DNA from 4 places in the Staphylococcus sp. M0911 genome. Region 2 is predicted to be linked to each of the others. Evidence: riboswitches for the same ligand, from Rfam matches in the RefSeq annotation. Region 2 holds a riboswitch; each other region holds the start of a gene.
The links. Region 2 has a riboswitch for S-adenosylmethionine ahead of metX (homoserine O-acetyltransferase MetX). Riboswitches for the same ligand answer to the same signal wherever they lie in the genome.

Region 1 (5,160 bases), 610 kb from region 2:
ATATAAAAATTTTAGATTTACCGTTAGATACAGGATTAATTGCAGAAATTGGACAAGGGGACCAAATGATTGCGATTAGAACTGATATAGACGCACTACCTATCAATGAGCAAGTTGAACATGAATTTACATCAACCAATCAAGGTGTCATGCATGCGTGTGGTCATGATATTCATATGGCAAGTATATTAGGGGTTGCAACACAATTGAAAGCCCAAGAGAGTGAATTAAATGGTCGAGTGAGAATCATATTCCAAGCGGCTGAAGAGCTAGGTCATGGAGCTAAAAAGGTAGTAGATACAAGGGCATTAGATGGTGTGAAAGCAGTATTAGGATTCCATAATTATCCAACGATGGACATTGGTGACTTTGCTATAAAGAAAGGGCCTATTACGTCTGCTGTAGATCGCTTCGAATTTGAGATTAAAGGAAAAGGGGCACATGCTGCTAAACCAGAACAGGGTAATGACCCAACCGTTGCTTTAGGTCAACTGATTAATAGTTTACAAACGATTGTAAGTAGAAATTTATCTGCTTTTGATAATGCAGTTGTTACTATTGGTGAAATTTCATGTGGAAATACATGGAATGTCATTGCCGATCAAGCCTATGTACAAGGGACTGTCCGTTCATTTAAACCAGAACATAGAGCATATATCGAACAACGAATGAATGATATTGCTGATGGTTTAGCACGAACATTTAATATACAGGTAGATTGCCGATATACACGACTTCCTGGAACAGTAATTAATGATGATGAATTAACTGATATGGCGATAGAAGTAGCAAAAGATATCGGTTATCATGTCTCAATGATGGATTTACCATTAACGATTGGTGAAGACTTTTCAGGTTATACAGAAACGTATCCTGGTGTATTTGCATTCATAGGATCTAATAGTGAGTATGACTTACATCATCCTTTATATGATCCAGATGAGCGTATTTTAGAAAAAGTGCCAACTTATTTTGTGACACTGGCGAAACGTCTTCTGAATCAATAGTCACTATACATTGTATAAAGATAATATGATTAACATCTGGATAACCTTGGGTATATGACAACATATACAAATTGAGGAGATGAATTTAAAATGTCAGCACAAGATCCTAGAAATAAATTCAAATCAACAGACTATGAAAAACAAGAGCAGCCACTTCCAGGCTTGCAAAGTCAATTAACACCTGAACCCGATTGTGGTGAGACATCATACGTCGGACACGGGCGATTAAAAGGATATAAAATGTTAGTCACAGGTGGCGATTCTGCCATTGGACGCGCAGCAGCTATTGCTTATGCTAAAGAAGGCGCAGATGTTGCGATTAATTATCTTCCAAGTGAAGACAAAGACGCACAAGACGTTAAACAAGTGATTGAAGAAGCGGGACAAAAAGCAGTGCTAATACCTGGTGATATACGTGATGAACAATTTAACTATGACATGGTCGAAGAAGCACATCAACAGCTTGGTGGACTTGATAATGTAACATTAGTCGCTGGACATCAACAATACCATGATGATATTCGAGGATTTGATACTCAATCATTTAAAGAGACATTTGAAACCAATGTATATCCAATATTTTGGACAGTACAAAAAGCATTAGAGTATTTACAACCTGGGGCATCAATTACTACAACGTCATCTGTTCAAGGATATAATCCAAGCCCTATCTTACACGACTATGCCGCTTCAAAAGCTGCCATTATCTCATTGACGAAAAGTTTATCAGAAGAGCTTGGCGCAAAAGGTATTCGTGTCAATTGTGTGGCACCAGGACCATTTTGGTCACCTTTACAAATTACTGGTGGACAACCACAACGTAATATTCCGAAATTCGGTAAAAATACACCACTTGGCCGTGCAGGTCAACCTGTTGAACTATCAGGAACATATGTACTTTTAGCATCTGAAGAATCAAGTTATACAACCGGACAAGTCTTCGGTGTGACAGGCGGCATTCAAATTAACTAATGAATAGCAGTTGGTCGATAAAGTGTTAATACTTTATCGACCATTTTTTTGTGACAAATTATATGATAACTATATCCAATTTTATTATGAATTTGGAATAAAAATATGTTTAATGTAAAATAAAAATATAAAATTATTAACCTTTTTAAAGAATGGAATTTAATTAAAGAATACAGATATATCTAAGGGATAGGTAATTTATACGACAAATTGCAATAGAAATCTTATATCTAAAGGAGATAATAACATGGTGAAAGATACGTTTATAAGGATTGCTCCGTTCATAATAGGTATAATCGCTATAGTTGTATTTTCATTATTTACTACGAATCAATGGTTTTTAATCATTTTATTACTTTTATTTGCTTTAACCAATGCATTAAAAAATCTGTATTTTGTTAATAAAAATATTAAAAATCATATCATATGGATTAATAAAACAATCGACCGGTTATTAGGTATTATTATCGGTTGTTTATGGATTGTATTTTTTATGATGATATTATTTCAACAAAATTATACATGGATTACTTTCTTAATTGTATTGGTAACTATGACGTTTGTTTTTTATATAGAAACTAAATTACAAATTGAAGATGATACGCAAAGGAAAAACCATCGAGATTATAAAGTCATCTCTAAACAACGTGAACAACAATTAAAAATACTGATAATTAGTATGACAATCATTTCTATTATTTTAATGATGGTATCACTTTATTTAAAATGGTGGGTCGCCTTTGGTATAGCTATTGCAATATTATTCGTAGTTGCTGTTGCATTAATTATTTATGAAAAATATTTTACGACGAAGTTATAATTTATGATTGACGTCGTAGGAATTATCTTGTAACGTAAACGTTAAATATGAATCACTTATCAAGAGAAGTGGAGGGACTGGCCCTGTGAAGCTTCGGCAACATTGAATCATGTGCCAATTCCAGTAACCTATCTAGGTTTGAAGATAAGGGGATAATCGTTGTAGATGGACCTCTTTTCTTTATTATAAAGTAAAGAGGTATTTTTTTATTTAAGGAAGTAGGTCTAATAATGAAAGAAACAAAAAAGGGTAATGCTTGGGCGTTATTTCCGTTATTATTATTTATGTTGTTATTTTTAGGTGTAGGTATCATATCAGGTGATTTCACGACAATGCCTTTAAATGTTGCGATAACGATTACGGTAATCGTTGCTTTGTTGATGAATCGCAAAGAAAAATTTGCTACTAAAGTTGAAGTGTTTACTAAAGGTGCAGGTCATTCAAATATTATTTTAATGATGCTTATCTTTATTTTAGCAGGCGCTTTTTCAACGACGACAGAGAAAATGGGTGGCGTGACTTCAACTGTAAATTTAGGGTTGTCACTTATTCCTGAAAACTTAATTATAGTCGGTTTATTTATCATTTGTATGTTTGTTTCCATTTCAATGGGAACATCAGTAGGTACAGTAGCAGCAATTGCACCGGTAGGATTTGGATTTGCACAAGCTACAGATGTATCTGCAGCTTTAGCTATGGCTACAGTTGTTGGTGGCGCTATGTTTGGAGATAATCTTTCTATGATTTCTGATACTACGATAGCGGCTGTACGTACACAACATACGAAGATGAAAGATAAATTTAAAGTAAACTTTAGAATTGTTTTGCCAGGTGCGATATTAACCATAGTTGTACTATTTTTCCTAACAAATGGAATTTCCATGGATCATTCTAAAAGTTATGATTTCCAATTAGTTAAAGTCATTCCGTATTTATTGGTGTTGATACTAGCGCTAGTTGGTGTCAATGTGATTATCGTCCTTATTGGTGGGACAGTTTTATCTGGAGTCATTGGCCTTATTGATGGCTCATTTGGTTGGAAAGGATTACTAAGTGCTGTATCTAAAGGAATTATAGGTATGGAAGATATTGCTATGATTGCCTTATTAATTGGTGGTTTAGTAGGACTTATTCAACATAATGGCGGTATAGATTGGTTGTTAAATGTAGTCAGAGGTCGCGTGAAATCTAAACGAGGAGCTGAAATAGGCATTGCCAGTTTAGTAAGTGTGGCAGATATTGCAACAGCTAATAATACTATTTCAATCATTATGTCAGGACCATTAGCTAAAAATATTGCAGATGAATATGATGTTGATCCACGTAAATCAGCTAGTATTTTAGATATATTTGGTGGGTGTTTCCAAGGCTTATTACCATATAGTCCTCAAGTGATTTCAGCTGCAGGAGTAGCGGGCATCTCACCATTCTTACTCGTTCCTTATAGTATTTATCCTATCATGCTTGGTGTATGCGGATTGATTGCTATTTTAATTGGTTATCCAAAATTAAAAAACAAAGCATAAAACGATTATAAACTGAGACGATTTAGTCTCGGTTTTTTAATTGATAAATAGAACAATACAGAGAAAATGTTTCAAGTCAGTGTTTTAATGGTAAACTAGACTAAATGTGTAGAAGCGCAATCTTTTTTAATGTATAAATGTTTGGAAGTTTGAACAAATACGTTAAAATAGTATTAAGAGTGAAAGTAGGTGACTGAAAGTGGCAAAGTATAATGTGGAAAATGAATATGTAGAAATTGATATTGAACGTTTATTAAAATATTCACCAGAAACAATTTATGAAGCTTGGACGAAAGAAGATATTCTCAAACAATGGTTTATGACGTCGAAACGTACGAATAAATCATTTGAAGCTGATGTCCAAGAAGGTGGTAAGTATCGTATCGTTGATAGTAGAAATGGTAAACAAAATATTATCGAAGGTACATACGAAGAATTAGTCATGGATGAATTTATTAAAATGACAATAGGTATGCCAGGCTTAAGTAACGAGGAGGATATTATAGAAGTAGAATTCTTCGAACGTGAATCAGGTGGCACCCAAATGTTCTTCTATTATCAATCATATATGGAACGTGAAAGAAGATTAACCAATCTTGAATACAAACAGAAAAAGAAAGAATACCATGATTCAACTGCGCATGGATTTGAACTTATGTTTGACAAAATGAATGCAGTATTAGAAGAAATTGAAGAACAGAAAAATAATTAATTTGAATTAATCAATAGTAATATATAAGCCAGTAAATGAATTTAAGAAAGTTCATTTACTGGCTTTTTATCTTTATAGACAAAATGATTATTTGAGTTCACCTTTTTCTTTCCGTTCATTATA
Region 2 (5,160 bases):
ACAATCATCCCGATCGGTAAGTGTTTAATCGCCTTATTACTACTTGTTGTAATATGACCACTTAAACCATCCACATAACTGTCCATTTTCATAAAAGCTTGTCTTAGCAAGAATCCACTAGCAATAATCATTACTAGTAATATTCCTGCAGCTATGCCTGCCACGATTTGGTTAAATATAAACCAAACGATGACTAATGCTATAGCAGTCAGTACCATTATGATAAATGGTATGAGCAAAGCTTTTTTAGTGGATTGACGGTTCATTCTTCCACCTCTCATCACTTTTTATTATTATTGTTCATTAGTTGTTTTAAATTGATACATAAATCGATGACACCTAATAACCCTACAATGTGAGTCATTGGCGTTAATAATGTCCCTATAACCATTAATATGATAGTTACTACATTCGGTAGTCGCTTCGCTTTTCCGAAGAAATGTATCACGCTCATCCCTTGAATGTACATCACTAATGATAACACAACTTCAAAGTTTAAGACGATACTCTGGAACGTACTTGGTTGGGTCGCAAACATTACACAAAGTAAATCAATAATATAGATTGTTAATAGCGTACGATTCATTTGCCAAGCGAATAGCGGCTTAAATATTGGCGTAGCTACTTTGAATTTGCGCAGGATTGGAAATGTTATGATCAGATTAATTAAAACGAAAAGAAAAACGATAATAATGAGATAACTAGGGAGTTGGACCGTCATTTGGCGGATACTTTCTTCAAGCATCTGTCTGTAATCAGCATCTGCTCCACTTGTTAATAACATGTTATGAACGGTTTCTTTAACAGGGTTAACTAATGCGGCTGCTCTTGGGATTTTATCAAATACTTGTAATAACATGAATCCTATCAATGTCATTAAACTTAGAGATACCGTTGTTACATATAAAATTCTTTCTTTTGTTGCTCTTTCCTTAAGTAATTGTCCAATGATTAAACTCGTTAAAATCACTAAAACCATTATACTTAAGACGAATGTATTACCTAATAATGTTGTAATTATAACTGTTACTAAGGCACTAATTCCAAATGACTGAATAGATTTGTTCCATAATACGACACCTGGGATTGTTGCAAATAAACATAAAATTAAGCCGAGAATAGGTAATACATGTGTTACTAAAGCGACTATCACTAATGCTAATGTACCTATCATAGTTGCTTTAGGTTGTATTTTTGAAAACACACACGCCACTCCCATACTTTTTTGACTATAATTACCATTTTAACCTCTTTGAAAAAAATAAACAATAAAGTACTACTGGTATTTATGTCGGTCAATTCCAGCAGTACTTTAGAGTGAAATAATCTATAGTTTTTACAAATTTTTAATTAAAATTCATTACGATAAACCTTTTAAAAGCAAGCATAGTAATATGAAAATCAAATCATTATTAATAGTAGAATTGGAAATATTACAATTAAATTAACTAGATTAATAAAACTACTTTTTAAAACAAATTCTTTCTTAGTTAGTAAATACATAATTAAGGAAAATATAAATAAAACACAACTAATAAAAAGGAAATATCTACATATATCTAATCCCTTTTCAGATAGATTATTGAAGTTGAATATTATTAATGATGCTATAACTATATAATTCAATGCATTTAATATAATTATCAATTGTTTCATCTCATAGCCACCTATTTAATTTCTCGATTTGTATTCTCTTTATATACTATACTTTTAACATCGATATTCAACCTTATAAAATTAACATTAGAACATGGTTTTAGTCATTATCGTCGAATATGTTTCGCATTTAAAAAGTGATATAAATTAGGCGCCCAATCTTCAAAGTTAAGTAAGAAACCATCGTGACCCACGTTATCTGGTACAAAGAAGTGTCTGTGATATTTAAAGCGTTGCCCTGTCGCTAATACTTGATCATCTGGATACAACAAATCATCTATGAATCCCATCGTTAATACCTTTGTGTCTAATGATTTAAACACTTCATCAACATCATCTCTACCTCTATCAATATTATGACTATCTAAGACGTCCAGCAGTGTTAAATAACATGATAAATCAAATGATTCTTTGAACTTATTACCTTGATGTTGTTGATAACTAACTACCTCTTCAGGCGTGAAGCGTTGATCATAACTTTTAGAAGAACGATAAGTTAAGAATCCTAATTGACGGGCAATACTTAAACCTTCTTTACCACCGATATGAATAGCTTGCCTAGCAATCTCATTAAAGGCACAACTGTACGATGAGGTTTTATCTGTAGCAGCAAGTATGACCGCTTTATCCACTTGGAATCGTCGGTTATAAAGTAATTCTAGTGCTTGCATACCTCCTAGACTACCACCGATTAAAATATCTATTTTATTAAATCCTAGTGCTTCTATCCCCTTCTCAAGTGCACGTACGATATCTCTTAATGTTAAATGATCTGGAAAATGTGGGTCATTATGCTTTGAACTTGAACCAAATGGACTCCCTATCACGTTGAATGTTAAAAATTGATAATCATTAATAGGTATATATCCGCCATCAATAATTTCACGCCACCAACCTGGATGTTCATCTGTACCATATGTAAGATGATTGCCAGTTAGTGCATGGCAAACTAATGCTAATGGTTGTCCAGGATAACCTACATGTTCATATGTTAATTTTAAATTTTGTATCGTTTCTCCTGACTCTGTCGTAAAATGGCCTAATTCTAATGTATCAACTGTATAATTCGACATATATGAATCCATCCTCCTTTAAATAAAAAAGCTTCTTACTCTATGAAAAGTAAGAAGCGGTTCAGTACTTATCATTCGAGTGCTCGTTGGTTTTAGCACCGTACTCGTATTCTTTGTAGCCGGTTGCTGAAGCGTCTATGGGCCAAGTCCCTCAACTTCTCTGAATAAGATTTTATGATTAAGTTTTGAATAAATACATTAATTATCTAAATTTTCTAACTACTTAAATTTTAACTAACTCATTTGCGAAATTCAATATATAGACCTTGATTTCTATAGAAAGAATCTCAACAGAGCGATAAATGCAATACCACCTAAAATCGTCCAGGTTAGACTTCTCGTATAGATGGCTAATAATATAGTTGGTATTAATGCAATAATGAATGGCACATTGAGTGTATAGCCTACACTACCCTCATGTTGTTGAATCAAACCGTCCAAGACGAGTGCTGTAAAAAGTGTAATTGGAATAAAGGATAACCATCGAATCAAAACGTCAGGTAAATTCACTCGTGAAATCATCATAAATGGAATCACTCTGACTAAAATCGTAACAATACCACATAGAATAATAATGATTAACATATGTTGATCTGTCATCATCTGTCCATCACCACCCCTAATGTAGAAGCGACAACCGCAGATATAATAATCGCTACATATGAAGGCATAACAAAGCTTAACGTTAACATCATCACAATGACACATAGAATAAGCACGAGATAGATGTTGATCTTAGACTTTTTAACAGATTCAAATTGAGCAATACCTAAAAATACAAACATAGCCGTAATCGCAAAATCTAATCCTAACATCTCTGGATTCGAAATATATTTGCCGAATATAGCACCAACTACACAAGAAAAGGTCCAAAACAAATATGCTGTAATGTTTAAACCGTGCAACCAACGATCATTAATAGGTTCTCCTTTTACATAAGGTGTGATGGCTACACCAAACGTTTCATCGGTCACTAAAGAACCAAGTCCAATTCGATTCCATAAACTATAAGACTTAAAATTAGGTGCTAACGTCATACTTAATAAAAACATACGTGAATTAACAATAAACGTTGTCAACACTATCGCTGTTATCGGTGTTCCAGCTATGACTAACGCACATATAATAAATTGCGCCGCACCAGCATAAATAATTAAACAAAGTAATATAATTTCTAATAAACTAAACTTTTGAGATGCAGCAACAATACCGAATGAAATACCAACACCTGCATATCCTAATAATGTTGGAATACATTCTTTAACACCTTGTCTAAATGTGAGATGGGTCATCTTGCCTCCCCTTTCTAGTACCAAATGCATTTACGTTTAAATAATAAACTCAAGTCTAATATACAATGATGAAAACGGCAATCACTTTAGACGTCGGTATGTGTGACGTAAGACAACCCTCATTTTAAAAACGTCGTAAATACAGCGTTTATAATATGACAGAATTTTCCGTAAACAATTAGACCCTCCTCTATTTTTGCATCTAAATTTTACTTAATGACCCTCCCCTACCCTCTTACTTTTGATTATTCGCATAAAAAATACGCGGCAATGATGGCTCTTCATTACCGCGCATTGTATAGCTTATTTATTCGCTAACAATCTAAATTATTTAGTTGGCTTTTGAATATGAGTTTTACCACCCATGAATGGTACTAAGGCTTCAGGGATTGTTACTGTACCATCTTCATTTTGGTAGTTCTCAACGATTGCTGCGAATGTACGACCTACAGCTAAACCACTACCGTTTAACGTATGCGCTAATTCAGGTTTAGCTGCATTATCACGTTTGAAACGGATATTGGCACGTCGTGCTTGGAAGTCAGTACAGTTTGAACATGAACTGATTTCTTTGTAGTCGTTATAGCTTGGTAACCATACTTCTAAGTCGTATGTTTTACTAGCACTGAAACCAATGTCTCCAGTACATAAGATAACACGACGATATGGTAATCCTAATTCTTCTAAGATCGCTTCAGCGTTTGTAGTCATTTCTTCTAAAGCATCCCAAGAATCTTCAGGTTTTTCAAAGCGTACCATTTCAACTTTGTCGAATTGGTGTAAACGAATTAAACCTCTTGTATCTCTACCAGCTGAACCCGCTTCACTACGGAAACATGCAGATTGTCCAGTGAATTTTTCAGGTAAGACACCTGGTTGGATGATTTCATCACGATAGAAGTTTGTTAAAGGTACTTCAGCAGTTGGAATTGTATATAATCCTTCTTTTTCCACTTTAAATAAATCTTCTTCGAATTTAGGTAATTGACCAGTACCATACATTGTATCAGCGTTAACTAATTGAGGTACCATCATTTCAGTGTAACCATGTTGTGTTGTATGTTTCGTAATCATGTAGTTCATTAATGCACGTTCTAATTGTGCACCGTCTCTTGTTAGATAAACGAAACGTGCACCAG
Region 3 (5,160 bases), 550 kb from region 2:
TTTAGCTTTTGCTGAGTGTAAATGAGCTAACTTTTCACCATTTTTAAATACTAAAATACTTGGAATACCCATAACATCATTTTCAGCAGTTACATCTTCTAATTCATCACGATTAACAGTATACCATTCATAATCTTTATATTTTTCAACGATAGGGTCTATCCACATATCCATTGCTTTACAATCAGGGCACCAGCCTGCTTCGAATTTGACGATGACAGGTTGATCGTTTTGGACAGTGTTGTTAAATTGTTCAGTTGTTTTAATACTTTCCATTTATAAAAGCTCCTTTGAAAAAGTTTAGTAAATTTATTATAACGGATGGAAATACTTAAATAAAAAAATAAGCTTAAAAAGTAGAGCGTTTTCTAAAATAACATGATATATTGGATTTAAGAGATAAAGGAGGCAAATCGATGATTAAATTTTACCAATATGCTAATTGTACAACTTGCAAAAAAGCAGCTAAATTTTTAGATGAATACGGTGTAAGTTATGAACCTATTGATATCGTTCAACATACACCTACGAAAAATGAATTTAAAGAAATAGTAGATAAAACTGGTGTAGATACTAAAAAATTATTTAATACGCACGGTGCCAAATATCGTGAATTAGATTTAAAAAATAAATTAAATGACTTATCAGACGAAGAACGTTTTGAATTACTTGCTTCAGATGGCATGTTAGTGAAACGTCCGTTAGCTATATTAGGTGATAAGATTACATTAGGCTTTAAAGAAGAAGAATATAAAAATACTTGGTTATAAAAGTAGATTGTTTCAAATTATAAAAAGTGAACTTTCATTTTAATAAAGTTATAAAAATAGCAATTTACATTTTTAAACCCGAATATTTTAAGGTTTAAAATTTTTAGATAATAGTTGATTGATAATTGCGGGTATGGCATCATTAAAATGTACTTAAAATTAGGAGGGGATTTATCGTGGCAGTACCAAACGAATTTAAATACTCTAAAGAACACGAATGGGTTAAAGTTGAAGGAAATGTAGCGACAATTGGTATTACTGAATATGCTCAAAATGAGTTAGGTGATATCGTATTCGTTGAATTACCTGAAACTGATGATGAATTAAACGAAGGCGACACTTTCGGTAGTGTTGAATCTGTAAAAACTGTATCTGAATTATATGCACCAATTACTGGTAAAGTAGTTGAAGTTAATGAAGAATTAGAAGATAGTCCTGAATTTGTAAACGAATCACCATATGAAAAAGCATGGATGGTTAAAGTAGAAATTAGCGACGAAAGCCAAATTGACGAATTATTATCAGCAGATCAATATTCAGAAATGATTGGCGAATAATATTAGTAAACTCCTCGATCTCGTATCAAGGAGTTTTTTTAGTGTTTTTTAAATCTTTAGATTTTGGAAACACTTATGCCATTGCGAAAGCAAAGGCGACCCGAATGCAAGGAATATATAAGCAAGAGTACATACAATTTGATGAACTTAGATTAAAAAACATTTATGACATTTGTAAAAATGATATTAACAGTGTAATAAAATGGTTAATTCATTTTAAGTTTTTGCAGTATATGTTTTATAAGCAGAATCCTCGTGGAAATGAATAGTGATAGTTAATTTTCGATTTTTAAAGGGTGAATACTTATGACTATTGTGAACAAAGTAATCATTGTTGAAGGTAAATCTGATAAAAAACGAGTGCAGCAAGTCATCGCAGAACCGGTAAGTATTATCTGTACGCATGGTACTATGAGTATAGATAAGATCGATGATATGATAGAATCACTTTATGGTAAACAAGTTTTCGTCTTAGCTGATTCAGATGACGAAGGGGATCGAATTAGAAAATGGTTCAAACGATATTTAAGTGAGTCTGAACATATTTTTGTAGATAAAACATTTTGCGAAGTGGCAAACTGTCCTAAAAATTATTTAGCACATGTACTTACCAAACATGGATTTAATTGCAAGAAAGAGAAATCCCTTATACCTAATTTAAAAACTGAAAGGTTAGTTTTAGTGAATGAGTAAATCTATAGAAATAGACGATGTGACAGAAAATTTTGGAGAAGAAAAACATCTTATTTTCGGGTATACGCCAACATGTGGAACGTGTAAAGTGTCTGAAAGAATGTTGGATATAGCAAATGAAATCTTGAAACTCCCCGTTAAGAAAATCGATATGAACTTTCATCCGAAATTTAGTGAAACACATCAAATTATGTCAGTACCAGTATTAATGTTAATGAATAAGGATAAAGAAGTGAAAAGGTTGTATGCATTTAGGTCTGTTCCTTATTTGTTAGAAAATTTAAAATAATTATTGACGAATCTCTACCGTGATGGTAGGATTAAATAAAATTAAATCATGCAAACACTCTTATCGAGAGAGGTGGAGGGATGTGCCCTACGAAGCCCGGCAACCGTCTTATATAGAAATGGTGCCAATTCACATAAAGGTAAACTTTAGAAGATGAGAGAAAGATATTTTAAAATGCTTTCTCAAACAGTCTAAAGTTTTGAGGAAGCATTTTTTAATTTGTATTAGTTATAAACAAGGAGGCATTAACGTGATTGAGTTAAAACAAATCGTGAAACGATATCATACGAAAAATAAAGACGTACTCGCTGTAGATCACGTTGATTTAAACATTCAATCCGGTTCCATTTTTGGGGTGATTGGTTTTTCTGGAGCAGGTAAGAGTACTTTAATTAGAATGTTTAATAATTTAGAAGCACCCACTTCTGGAGAAGTTATTATTGATGGAGATAATATAAGTCAATTATCGAAGTCAGATTTACGTAAGAAACGCCAAAAAGTAAGTATGATTTTCCAACATTTTAATTTACTATGGTCGAGAACAGTTCTTAAAAATATTACATTCCCACTAGAAATTGCAGGCTTATCTAGAGGAGAAGCTAAACGTAAGGCCAATGAATTAATAGAACTTGTAGGGTTGAAAGGTCGAGAAAATGCATATCCATCTGAGTTGTCTGGTGGACAAAAACAAAGAGTGGGTATTGCTAGAGCATTAGCCAATGATCCGACAGTATTGCTTTGTGATGAAGCAACGAGTGCACTTGATCCTCAAACTACAGATGAAATTTTAGACTTATTATTAAAAATACGTGAGCAACAAAATTTAACAATCGTGTTAATCACGCATGAAATGCAAGTCATTCGCCGAATATGTGATGAAGTTGCAGTTATGGAAAACGGACGAGTGATAGAACAAGGTCAAGTAAGCCAGGTATTTGAAAATCCACAACACGAGGTAACACGACGATTTGTAAAAGATGATTTAAATGAGGATTTTGAAGAGTCATTAGATGCATTAGAACCATTAGATAACAATGCATACATAGTTCGATTAAACTTTAACGGTGAAAATACAACTCAACCGATTATATCGTACATTACGAAAACACATCAGATTGAAGTCAACATTTTGGAAGCTGACATTAAGAATACAAGAAATGGTACGTTAGGATTTTTAGTCGTCCATATACCTTTTATAAGTTCTGAAAATTTTGAAGATTTCAAAAATAATCTTCATGAGAAACATGTGAATGTGGAGGTGTTAAGACATGGGTAAGTCAGTTGGAGAAATACTCCAAGAAATGATTACAATGCCAAACGTCCAATGGCCAGAAGTTTGGCAAGCCATTGTTGAAACACTTTATATGACTGTTGTATCAACAATATTTGCTTTTATATTTGGATTGATTTTAGGTGTTTTATTATTTTTATCAGCTAAGAGTCATTCGAAAGTTGCAAGAATTTTTTATTCAATTGTTTCATTTATAGTGAACTTATTTAGAGCGATACCGTTCATCATTTTAATCCTTTTATTAATACCATTTACAAGTGTTGTATTAGGTACAATAAGTGGTCCAACAGGTGCATTGCCTGCCTTAATCATAGGTGCAGCGCCATTCTATGCTAGATTAGTAGAAATTGCTTTCAAAGAAATAGATAAAGGGGTAATTGAAGCAGCATGGTCTATGGGTGCTAATACTTGGACTGTAGTAAGAAAAGTATTACTACCTGAAGCAATGCCGGCGTTAGTATCAGGCTTGACAGTAACAGCAATTGCATTAGTAGGATCTACAGCAATTGCCGGCGTTATTGGTGCGGGTGGTTTAGGTAACTTAGCATACTTAACTGGTTTCACTCGAAATCAAAATGACGTTATTTTAGTTTCAACAGTTTTCATCTTAATTATTGTATTCATCATCCAATTTATTGGTGATTGGGTTACAAATAAAATTGATAAACGCTAAAGAAAAGGGGATAAATCAATGAAGAAAATTTTAGGTATTTTATTATTACTATCTTTAACCGTAGCATTAGCAGCATGTGGAGGTAAGGATGATGACAAGACGATTAAAGTCGGAGCTTCACCTGCACCACACGCAGAAATTCTAGAAAAAGCCAAACCATTATTAGAGAAAAAAGGTTATAAATTAGATATTCAAACAATCAATGACTATACAACGCCTAACAAATTATTAGATAAAGGTGAATTAGATGCCAACTTCTTCCAACACACACCTTACTTAAAAACTGAAAGTAAAGAAAAAGGATACAAAATTGAGTCAGCTGGTGACGTAGAATTAGAACCAATGGCAGTTTACTCTAAAAAATACAAAAGTTTAAAAGATTTACCTAAAGGCGCAACAGTATACGTATCTAACAACCCTGCAGAACAAGGTCGTTTCCTTAAATTCTTCGTGGATGAAGGATTAATTAAAATTAAAAAAGGTGTTAAAATTGAAGATGCAAAATTCAGTGACATCACTGAAAATAAAAAAGATATCAAATTTAATAACAAACAATCAGCAGAATTCTTGCCTAAAATCTATCAAAAACAAGATGCAGATGCAGTGATTATTAACTCAAACTATGCTATTGATCAAAAATTAAATCCTAAAAAAGATTCAATCGCATATGAAAAAGCTAAAGATAATCCATATGCTAACTTAATCGCAGTTAAAGATGGACATAAAGATGATAAGAAAATTAAAGAATTAATGAAAGTTTTACGTTCAAAAGAAATTAAAGACTACATTAATAAAAAATATGATGGTGCCGTTGTGCCAGCAGAATAATGATTGAAACAGTAAAATCCTCAAGACGAAAATGCTTGAGGATTTTTGTATATTTAAAT
Region 4 (5,160 bases), 1.0 Mb from region 2:
CCTTAAATACAATTTCAATATTCTATACCCTATGAAAGTAGATAAAACTCAGATTAAACATAAGTCATATAAATTTCAATATCTGTGCTCAAAACTAAAAAAGCTAGTAGAGATAAAATCCCTACTAGCTTCGTTGATATTTAATTAAATGATTCGATTTGTTCCATGATTTGTTGTAAATCATCGACATTATATTGAATACGTCCATGGAATACAAATTTGTTAAAGAATTCATCTAGTTGTTCAGGTCCAACTAATACTTTGACATTACTATTTTGAGCATAATTAGAAATAGTAACATCTCCTTCATTTTTAGGGTTAAAGTAAAGAATAGATGTTGGTGTATACTTAGTATTTAATTTACTTTGTAAGTCACCAGCTACATTCTGTATTTGTTGAATCTCATCTGAATAGTTTATAAATGATAATGATTTTTCGTCACTATTTTGATCAAGTACTAATGTTTGAGGCGTTCCTTTATCTAATTCCAACGTATTAAATACTTGTTCCATTGTTGGTAGCTCAGAAAATTGAGCGCCACTAATACCATTATATACATGACCTTTTAATAATTGAGAATCAATAATATATAATCCAGTACGTGTAAGAACGAGATGACTAATTCTTTCAATCTTATTTAATTCATTTGTCGGTAAGAAAATATTAGCCATGATATGCATATCTTCAGGACGAATACGTTTTTCATTGACTAAACGCTCACGAATACCAATTAATCGCATATCAGTTACATATTCACTATGGTTTTTAGAAAATAGCTTTAATGCATCAATTTCTCTTTCTTTACTATTTACTGTAGCTTCATAATCTTCTTTTTGTTTCGTAACTGTCTTTTTATTCTCAATACGTTCTTTTTCCAAAGCTTCTTCATGAGATGCCTTTATACTTTGTTCTTTTTGTTGGTATTCTTCTTCTGTTTGTTGCTTAATCTTTTTCTTACTATTTAATGCAATTAAAAATAGTACAAAAAAGATAATTGCAATAACTACTGCAACAATTAACCCTATACCAATAGGTGAAGATAAACTCATCACATCAACGCTCCTTTTATATGATCAATACAATTAATTATAAAACATAATCAAGACATTTTCGACATCTTGTCGCAATTTATCTTATTATATTTCAAACATCTCACATGCTATTTTGTTTAAGCCTTGTTAATCGTATCTTTTAAAACGTTGACTTTATCCAATTTTTCCCATGGTAATAATACGTCAGTACGTCCAAAATGACCGTATGCAGCAGTTTGTTTATAAATAGGTTGTTTTAAATCTAACATTTTAATGATACCAGCTGGTCTTAAATCAAAGTTTGCTCTAACTGCTTCTACTAATTCAGACTCAGACACTTTACCTGTCCCGAACGTATCAATAGCTATAGATACTGGTTCAGCTACACCAATAGCATAAGCAAGTTGTACTTCACATTGTTCAGCTAATTCTGCAGCAACAATATTCTTCGCTACATATCTTGCAGCATAAGCGGCAGAACGGTCTACTTTAGTTGGATCCTTACCACTGAAGCAACCACCACCATGGCGTGCATAACCTCCGTACGTATCTACAATAATCTTACGTCCTGTTAATCCAGCATCCCCTTGTGGTCCACCGATTACAAAACGTCCTGTAGGATTAATATAGAATTTCGTCTTATCATCCATTAATGATTCTGGAACAGTTGGATAAATGACATGTTTTTTAATATCGTTTTGAATTTCTTCTAACGATTTATCTTCAGCGTGTTGTGTTGATACAACAATAGTATCAATGCGTTTAGGTTTATCATTTTCATCATATTCTACAGTGACTTGAACCTTACCATCTGGACGTAAATAATCTATAATGTCATCTTTACGTACATCTGATAGACGTTTCGCTAATTGATGAGATAAGAAAATAGGTAACGGCATATAAGTATCTGTTTCGTTTGTAGCATAGCCAAACATTAATCCTTGGTCACCTGCACCAGTTGCTTCAATTTCTTCTTCAGAAATATCATCACGGTATTCTAATGCTGTATCAACACCTTGAGCGATATCTGGTGATTGTTCATCAATTGCAGTTAAAACCGCCATTGTTTGTGAATCATAACCATATTTGGCACGTGTATAACCAATATCTTTAATTGTCTCTCTTACTACTTTTGGAATGTCAACATATGTCGTTGTTGAAATTTCACCTGAAATTAATGCCATTCCGGTTGTCACTGTTGTCTCACAAGCGACACGTGCATTAGGGTCGTCTTTAAGAATTTCGTCTAAGATTGCATCAGATACCTGATCAGCAATTTTATCTGGATGTCCTTCAGTTACTGATTCTGAAGTAAATAATCGTTTATTGTTAGTCATGTTTTGCTCCTTTTAAAATATATTACGATAATTCTCTTTTATATGAGCTAAATAAAAGAGCCTTCTACTACTACCTAGATAGAGTGAAGGCTCTTATACGTCCATTCGCTCTTATCGTTCAGACATTATGTGTCTGCAAACGGTTTGGCACCTTTCTTTTTATATGTAAAAAGAGGTTGCTGGGTTTCATTGGGTCCATGTCCCTCCACCACTCAGGATAAGAGAATCCGTTAAAATTAATACTACCTAATAAGAGAATTAATGTCAATTTATGATTTAAGTTATTTTAGTAATAATTTACGGTGGATTAATTAAATTGATATGTTATACTATTGAAATGTAAAGGCTTACATTATAACTATCTGGAGGGATTAAGTATGTCGATTGATACATACTCTGAAACGTCAAAAATTAAACAATTATTAGAAAAACCATCAACGAAGTTTCAACTATCAACAACTCAACTTTACAATAAGATCTTAGATAATAATGAAGGTGAACTTACTGAATTAGGCGCTATTAACGCAAGCACTGGTAAATATACTGGTCGCTCACCAAAAGATAAGTTTATCGTTACTGAACCTTCATATAGAGATAATGTAGATTGGGGAGACGTCAATCAACCTATCGATGAAGAAACATTCTTAAAACTTTATAATAAAGTATTAGATTACTTAGGTAAAAAAGATGAACTATATGTGTTTAACGGCTACGCAGGTAGTGATAAAGATTCACGTTTAAAATTAACTGTCATTAACGAATTAGCATGGCATAATTTATTTGCACATAATATGTTCATTCGTCCTGAATCTAAAGAAGAAGCAAAATCAATCAAACCTAACTTTACGATTGTATCAGCACCACATTTTAAAGCTGATCCTGAAGTTGATGGTACGAAAACTGAAACGTTTGTCATTGTATCATTTAAGCATAAGGTTATTTTAATCGGTGGCACAGAATACGCTGGTGAAATGAAAAAAGGTATCTTCTCAGTAATGAACTACTTATTACCTATGCAAGATATTATGAGTATGCATTGCTCTGCTAACGTAGGAGAAAAAGGCGATGTCGCATTATTCTTTGGGTTATCAGGTACAGGTAAAACAACGTTATCAGCTGATCCTGAAAGAAAATTAATCGGTGACGATGAACATGGTTGGAATAAAAATGGTGTGTTCAACATTGAAGGTGGTTGCTACGCAAAAGCGATCAATCTTTCAAAAGAAAAAGAACCACAAATTTATGATGCTATTGAATACGGCACTATCCTAGAAAACACAGTCGTTAAAGAAGATGGTACTGTTGATTTCGATGATAATAAATTCACTGAAAATACAAGAGCGGCATACCCTATTCATCATATTGATAATATTGTATTACCTTCAAAAGCAGCACATCCTAATACGATTATCTTTTTAACTGCAGATGCATTTGGTGTGATTCCTCCAATTTCAAAATTAACTAAAGATCAAGCAATGTATCATTTCTTAAGTGGATTCACGTCTAAATTAGCAGGTACTGAACGTGGTGTAACTGAACCAGAACCATCATTCTCTACTTGTTTCGGCGCACCATTCTTACCACTACATCCAACTGTTTATGCAGACCTATTAGGTGAATTAATTGATAAACATGATGTTGATGTGTATTTAGTTAACACTGGATGGACTGGCGGAAAATATGGTGTTGGTAGAAGAATTAGTTTACACTATACGCGTCAAATGGTTAACCAAGCAATCTCAGGTAAATTAAAAGATGCAGAGTTTACAAAAGACTCAACATTTGGTTTAAATATTCCAGTTGAAATCGAAGATGTACCAAAAACTATTTTAAATCCTATTAATGCTTGGAGCGACGCTGAAAAATATAAAGCACAAGCAAATGATCTTATCCAACGATTCGAAGATAACTTCAAAAAATTCGGCCCTGAAGTGGAACATATTTCTGACAAAGGTGCTTTCAATAAATAAAAGTAAAGCGCGGCAGACTTAAATCTGCTGCGCTATTTTTTGTTTGTTTCTATTTGAGTCATCCATTTATGTATATACGTTAAAGTTTCTTGCAAAGCAAATGGTCGAGGTACATGTCCTTCTTCCATTTGATAACATGTATCATAAGGTGCACCAATATCTTTCAATTGTCGTTCTAGATAATAAGCTTGATGAATACCTACCTGTTTATCTTTACCACCATGTACAATTAAAATCGGTGGACTTTGCGGTGTAATATATTGTATCGCTTCTCTAACTTCATATGCTTCATGATCTTTTTTAGGATGTCCTACCATTCTTCTCAGCATCCCTCTTAAATCCACACGCTCTTCATACATTAAATGTATATCAGAAACACCACCCCAAATGATATAACTATCAACTGGTAAATCTTGAAATGTTAGCAAGCCTTGCAACCCACCACGAGAAAATCCAATCATATGTATAAACGCGTTGGGATATTTTGAATGTAATATGCGTATAAGTTCAGTGACATCATTTAAATCTCCTCGATAAAACTCATCTTTACCTTCACTACCATTATTACCTCTATAATAAGGGCCTACAACAAGTGTGTGCTCATTGGAAAATTGCATTAAACGAGCTGCTCGTACCCGACCAACTTGTCCTTTTCCGCCTCTTAAATAAACCACGATTCGATTAACTTTACTATATGGTGTCATCATTAGTGCTTTCACTTTTAGATGATCAACATCATAAGTGATTTCATCAAACTGGTGCGTAGCTATTTCAATCGGCATTCTTTTCATTTTAATAAAGTCCAAGTGAAGTCACCCTTTC

Region 1: it holds a riboswitch for S-adenosylmethionine, as region 2 does, so the genes downstream of both, ssp1_RS02885 (Na+/H+ antiporter NhaC family protein) here and metX (homoserine O-acetyltransferase MetX) in region 2, are expected to answer to the same signal.
Region 3: it holds a riboswitch for S-adenosylmethionine, as region 2 does, so the genes downstream of both, ssp1_RS09140 (methionine ABC transporter ATP-binding protein) here and metX (homoserine O-acetyltransferase MetX) in region 2, are expected to answer to the same signal.
Region 4: it holds a riboswitch for S-adenosylmethionine, as region 2 does, so the genes downstream of both, metK (methionine adenosyltransferase) here and metX (homoserine O-acetyltransferase MetX) in region 2, are expected to answer to the same signal.

What each region holds. Positions count from the first base shown of each region.
Region 1 is NZ_CP022881.1:626,094-631,253, forward strand. It holds gene ssp1_RS02870 (amidohydrolase) at 1-1,007, shown strand, start outside; gene ssp1_RS02875 (SDR family oxidoreductase) at 1,098-1,979, shown strand; gene ssp1_RS02880 (hypothetical protein) at 2,227-2,799, shown strand; SAM riboswitch class I at 2,853-2,950, shown strand; gene ssp1_RS02885 (Na+/H+ antiporter NhaC family protein) at 3,030-4,325, shown strand; gene ssp1_RS02890 (SRPBCC family protein) at 4,525-5,037, shown strand; gene ssp1_RS02895 (MurR/RpiR family transcriptional regulator) at 5,125-5,160, opposite strand, start outside.
Region 2 is NZ_CP022881.1:12,934-18,093, reverse strand. It holds gene ssp1_RS00075 (DHH family phosphoesterase) at 1-266, opposite strand, end outside; gene ssp1_RS00070 (YybS family protein) at 281-1,219, opposite strand; gene metX (homoserine O-acetyltransferase MetX) at 1,764-2,729, opposite strand; SAM riboswitch class I at 2,795-2,900, opposite strand; gene ssp1_RS00055 (AzlD domain-containing protein) at 3,003-3,332, opposite strand; gene ssp1_RS00050 (AzlC family ABC transporter permease) at 3,329-4,021, opposite strand; gene serS (serine--tRNA ligase) at 4,349-5,160, opposite strand, start outside.
Region 3 is NZ_CP022881.1:1,898,596-1,903,755, reverse strand. It holds gene ssp1_RS09170 (thioredoxin family protein) at 1-276, opposite strand, end outside; gene ssp1_RS09165 (arsenate reductase family protein) at 417-770, shown strand; gene gcvH (glycine cleavage system protein GcvH) at 947-1,327, shown strand; gene ssp1_RS09150 (toprim domain-containing protein) at 1,634-2,020, shown strand; gene ssp1_RS09145 (thioredoxin family protein) at 2,013-2,309, shown strand; SAM riboswitch class I at 2,367-2,469, shown strand; gene ssp1_RS09140 (methionine ABC transporter ATP-binding protein) at 2,560-3,585, shown strand; gene ssp1_RS09135 (methionine ABC transporter permease) at 3,578-4,273, shown strand; gene ssp1_RS09130 (MetQ/NlpA family ABC transporter substrate-binding protein) at 4,292-5,101, shown strand.
Region 4 is NZ_CP022881.1:1,020,562-1,025,721, reverse strand. It holds gene ssp1_RS05145 (NERD domain-containing protein) at 141-1,049, opposite strand; gene metK (methionine adenosyltransferase) at 1,169-2,368, opposite strand; SAM riboswitch class I at 2,477-2,592, opposite strand; gene pckA (phosphoenolpyruvate carboxykinase (ATP)) at 2,746-4,338, shown strand; gene ssp1_RS05130 (alpha/beta hydrolase family protein) at 4,371-5,120, opposite strand; gene ytkD (RNA deprotection pyrophosphohydrolase) at 5,131-5,160, opposite strand, start outside.